DNA from 2 places in the Paenibacillus sp. FSL K6-2862 genome. Region 1 is predicted to be linked to the other one. Evidence: riboswitches for the same ligand, from Rfam matches in the RefSeq annotation. Region 1 holds a riboswitch; the other holds the start of a gene.
The links. Region 1 has a riboswitch for cyclic di-AMP ahead of MHB82_RS18365 (3D domain-containing protein). Riboswitches for the same ligand answer to the same signal wherever they lie in the genome.

Region 1 (2,202 bases):
ATTGGAAAGGCCTTAGCAAAGAACAAGTGAAGCAGAATGTCTTATCTGCAGTCAAACCAGGCTCCATCATTCTTCAACATGCGGGCGGAGGCGTGGGCTCCAATCTGTCCGGTACCATTGGAGCACTTCCGGAGATTATAGATGAACTGCGATGCAGGGGCTTCAATCTGGTGACTTTGGACGAGATGCTGCAATTGCCAAAAAGCAAATAATACTCGGCTTAGTAGAGGAAACACATAAGTTATGAATTAACAATCTTGCGCGTTTTAATAAAGACAAAGGGTACCCTTATTACGCGTTCATCGTGTAATAAAGGCACCCTTTTGTAGCACTGATACTTATTTCAAGATATAAAGTTCAACGTCCTGAAAACCAAAGGTACTCACAGACTTCTGGCTCCCAGGAATGAAAATGTCAATTCGTTTCCCTTTGATCGCTCCACCGACATCCCGGGCAGTAGCCACAAATGCCTGCTTAGGCAGCCCCGGATGGGAGTGACCCGTAACAAGAACCTTTGTACCCAGTGGGATGACACTAGGGTCTACTGCAATCGTGCCGAGTTCAAGTGGATTACCGAAGTAATCAACAGCACCCCATCCACCATTTTCGGAAGCGGCTGCAGAGTATGCTGTTGCTTTCACATCAATGGACTTACTATAATCAAACGTTTTGCCCCAGGCCTCAACGACTTTATCGTCAGCATTTACATCAAGGCTAGCGGTCGTAATCGTCTTTGCACCTGTAGAGCTCTTCGCAGCTGGAGCAGCTGAGGCTGTGTTTGCTTTTCCAGGAATCGTAATTTTCAAACCACCATAAATGTTGTAAGGTGAAATATCACTGTTTGCTTTAACCAGTGTGTTCAGTCCAACTCCATATTGTTTCGATAAGGTATAGAAGGTATCCCCCTCTTTGGCCACGTGAACAGAATCAGCGTGAGCTGGAACGGCCTGAATGAGCATTGCTGCTGTCAATAGGGCTGTTGCTGTTTTGGCTATAGTTCTCTTCTTAATCATGGTCTTCCTCCCTCATTGTGCCTGCGAAGTTAGTTGTCGGATTCGGATGGAGGAAACCACCCTATAGGTCTCTGTTACATTCGTCTTGCGTTATGTATCCCTAATTCACCCCAAGCAGCGTGCGTTTCAAACTTCCCCCCACGGTCTGCATCATTACATCCTCCACACTTCCTCCTCAGGAAGTTTCGGCAGGAACAATATATCACAATTTTGTAACCAAGGTCCGTAGTAAATGTTACCAACTGTATTGAACAACACATTATGCGGCTTTAGAAATAAGGATTTTTCTTGTTAAAGAGCGATCAAGCAGCTCTGGAACGATGACAGAAACGTTACTTTTACGACACTGGATACTTATCCACAATCAAAAAAAAAACCCTGCTAACGTGACGTGAGCAAGGTTGTTTGATTTCTTTTTTTGTTCGTTCTATTTAATCCGGTTCACTGACTGGATCATGCTCAAAGGTTATGACAAGACTTTACCGAGGAAGTCACGTGTACGTGGATTCTTAGGTTGACCAAATACTTCATCCGGTGTGCCCTCTTCCACAATTACACCGCCATCCATAAAGATGATGCGATCACCCACTTCACGGGCAAAGCCCATTTCGTGGGTAACAATAACCATCGTCATGCCGCCTTCAGCCAGGCGTTTCATAACGTCGAGTACTTCACCAACCATTTCCGGGTCAAGTGCAGACGTTGGCTCGTCAAACAGCATCACATGCGGCTGCATCGCAAGCGCTCTGGCAATGGCAATCCGCTGCTTCTGTCCACCAGACAGCTGACTCGGATAAGCATCTTTTTTATCCAATAACCCAACGGTTTTGAGCAAGTCTGTGGCGATCTGCTTGGCTTCCTGTGCAGATTGCTTTTTGACTTTAATCGGGGCAATGGTAATGTTTTGCTCCACGGTTTTATGCGGAAACAGATTAAAGTGCTGGAACACCATCCCCATTTTTTCCCGGGTTGCATTAATGTTGTGTTTGGGATCTGTGATCGATACGCCTTCGAAATTAATTTCACCTGAAGTAGGCTGCTCCAACAAGTTAAGACAGCGAAGGAAAGTACTTTTGCCTGATCCTGAAGGACCAATTACAACAACGACCTCGCCCTTGCCAATCGTGACATCTATGCCTTTAAGTACTTCGTTTTTATCGTAGGATTTGTATAGTTGTCTAACGTCTAT
Region 2 (2,202 bases), 1.9 Mb from region 1:
AACCATCGCCATCCGTTTACCCATTCGCTTCAAATCATCCCTACCCCCTCTGAAATAGTGAATTCAAATCCATAATGATAGCGCTTTCCTTACGTGAAAAGAATAGTGGATGTATTATGCTCAGGATAGGTACAATTCGGAATTTTGCGTACATTTCACCGTGAAAGCAGGGGTACAACAACCATAGAACAGGCATTTCTCCCCTTACACCGGAGATTTTGCAAGTGAACTGCTGCCATCAGATCGATTCAGAGGACGTTGTTTAAGTAACGATGTGTGTATCGTGGTTTTGGTCACATAAAAAAGAAATAAAAAAAGGTTTCCCGCAGGCGCTAGCCTAACGAGAAACCTTTTCTTCTTATGATGCGGTCGAGAGGACTCGAACCTCCACGGGGGGTTAGCCCACACGGACCTGAACCGTGCGCGTCTGCCAATTCCGCCACGACCGCATATGGCATATCTCCGAGATAATCTATCGCGGCGACAAGAAATAATATATCATGTGAAATTTAACGTGTCAACAGTTAAATGATTAGTATAAGACTACGATAACCGAAAGTTATAAAATCTGGTCGAAACCTGCCTTTCCCTGTTGAGAATGAACCTTGCTCTACTCTACTACTCCAATTTACTTATTTGTCCAATTTATGTGCTGATGAAACACAAATTACGTTTTTGTCATCATAAATAAACATGGAGAACTACTACTTTCCACAAAAAGTCTTGAATTCCGTTAACATTGCAGGAGGAAGAAAGGTTTGACAATTACGCATTTATGCAATATAGTTTCAAAAGGTTACAAAATATTAATTATTCATTTGCCGAGTTTCATGTTTGAAAACGGGGGAACCATTTTGGGTGAATTATTCTTATACATAGGAAATATAGGGAACCTTCTACCGAACCCTTAGCTAACTCCGTAGGCATCGAAGGGAGAACATTGATTTTGAAAAAACTGATCATTTCTATTTTTGGCGCAGCCGTTCTATTTACATCTGGTGCAGCAAGCACTGAGGCGAGCAGTATTAACACCGTCGTTAACAACATGACTGGAATACCTTACAAGTGGGGCGGCACAACGCTGGCCGGGTTTGATTGCTCTGGATTTATGAGATATATCTTCCAAAAATATAGCATTGAATTGCCACGCACTTCACAGCAACAGGCCAAGGCGGGTACTCCGGTATCCAAAGCCAATCTGCGCACAGGTGACATGGTATTCTTCAACACTTCAGGTAGCGGCATTTCGCATACGGGCGTATACATCGGGGGCGGACAATTCGCTCATGCTTCCAGCAGTAAAGGTGTCAGCATCACCAAAATGTCGAATCCATACTTCAGTGACCGTTATGTAACAGCACGACGGGTGACTGGACAGTTTATGTATAACAAGATGCTTGGAAAAATATAAGTTGGACAAAAAACAGGCTCTGGATCATTCCAGAGCCTGTTTTGCTGTCTTGTTATTCAGACTCACTTGCAGGAAAAACCTAGTGCAATGCTTTTTGCACACGCATTGCACCTTGAGACAGTGCGTGACCGCCGCCTACCGCTCCGGCTACCGCAACGGTCTCCATAATCTCCTGATCGGTTGCGCCCTTCGCACGGGCCTCTTCTACATGGTAAAACGTGCATACTTCGTTATTGGCAAACAATCCAATGCCGAGGGCAATCAGCTGCTTGGTTTTGGCATCAATGGCACCTGACTGGAAACATTCACCCGTAAATTCGTGATACGCTTTGACTACGCCAGGCAATACATCGCTTAATTCTCCAATCTGATCCTTGTAGGCATGTACCTTATCATTCATCAATGTCATGGCTACCCGCACATCCTCTCGGCTGATAAGTTTACGAATTCTCGCTGTACCTATCTTCTCTCCCGAGTGGCAGAAGTATGCCAAACCCTCCATGGTAATTCCATGCATCCGTCTCCAGAGCGGCTCTATTCATTCAGCCGGACTTTGGCGCGGTTCGCTAAAGAGCTGATAGCGATAACTACGGTCCAGCTTGACCACACGTCTGTTCTGGCGACGGATAAGCACCTGTTCCCCATCCCATGCAACGACAATCCCTGTTACATCGTTGGACTCCAAACCATCCCGTACCACTCTTACTTTTTCACCCGATAAGCGCAGTGCATCCAGTTCTGCATCACTAATCATGTCTATGGCTCCTATGTTCCAAAATAATTTACAAAAA

Region 2: linked by a shared signal. The riboswitch ahead of MHB82_RS10335 (C40 family peptidase) and the one ahead of MHB82_RS18365 (3D domain-containing protein) in region 1 are both predicted to bind cyclic di-AMP.

What each region holds. Positions count from the first base shown of each region.
Region 1 is NZ_JBBOSN010000001.1:4,102,023-4,104,224, forward strand. It holds gene MHB82_RS18360 (polysaccharide deacetylase family protein) at 1-212, shown strand, start outside; gene MHB82_RS18365 (3D domain-containing protein) at 339-1,013, opposite strand; cyclic di-AMP (ydaO/yuaA leader) riboswitch at 1,016-1,214, opposite strand; gene MHB82_RS18370 (amino acid ABC transporter ATP-binding protein) at 1,480-2,202, opposite strand, start outside; gene MHB82_RS18375 (ABC transporter substrate-binding protein/permease) at 2,192-2,202, opposite strand, start outside.
Region 2 is NZ_JBBOSN010000001.1:2,198,312-2,200,513, reverse strand. It holds gene MHB82_RS10345 (X2-like carbohydrate binding domain-containing protein) at 1-24, opposite strand, end outside; tRNA gene MHB82_RS10340 (tRNA-Leu) at 365-449, opposite strand; cyclic di-AMP (ydaO/yuaA leader) riboswitch at 810-941, shown strand; gene MHB82_RS10335 (C40 family peptidase) at 947-1,411, shown strand; gene MHB82_RS10330 (carboxymuconolactone decarboxylase family protein) at 1,491-1,820, opposite strand; gene MHB82_RS10325 (hypothetical protein) at 1,950-2,165, opposite strand.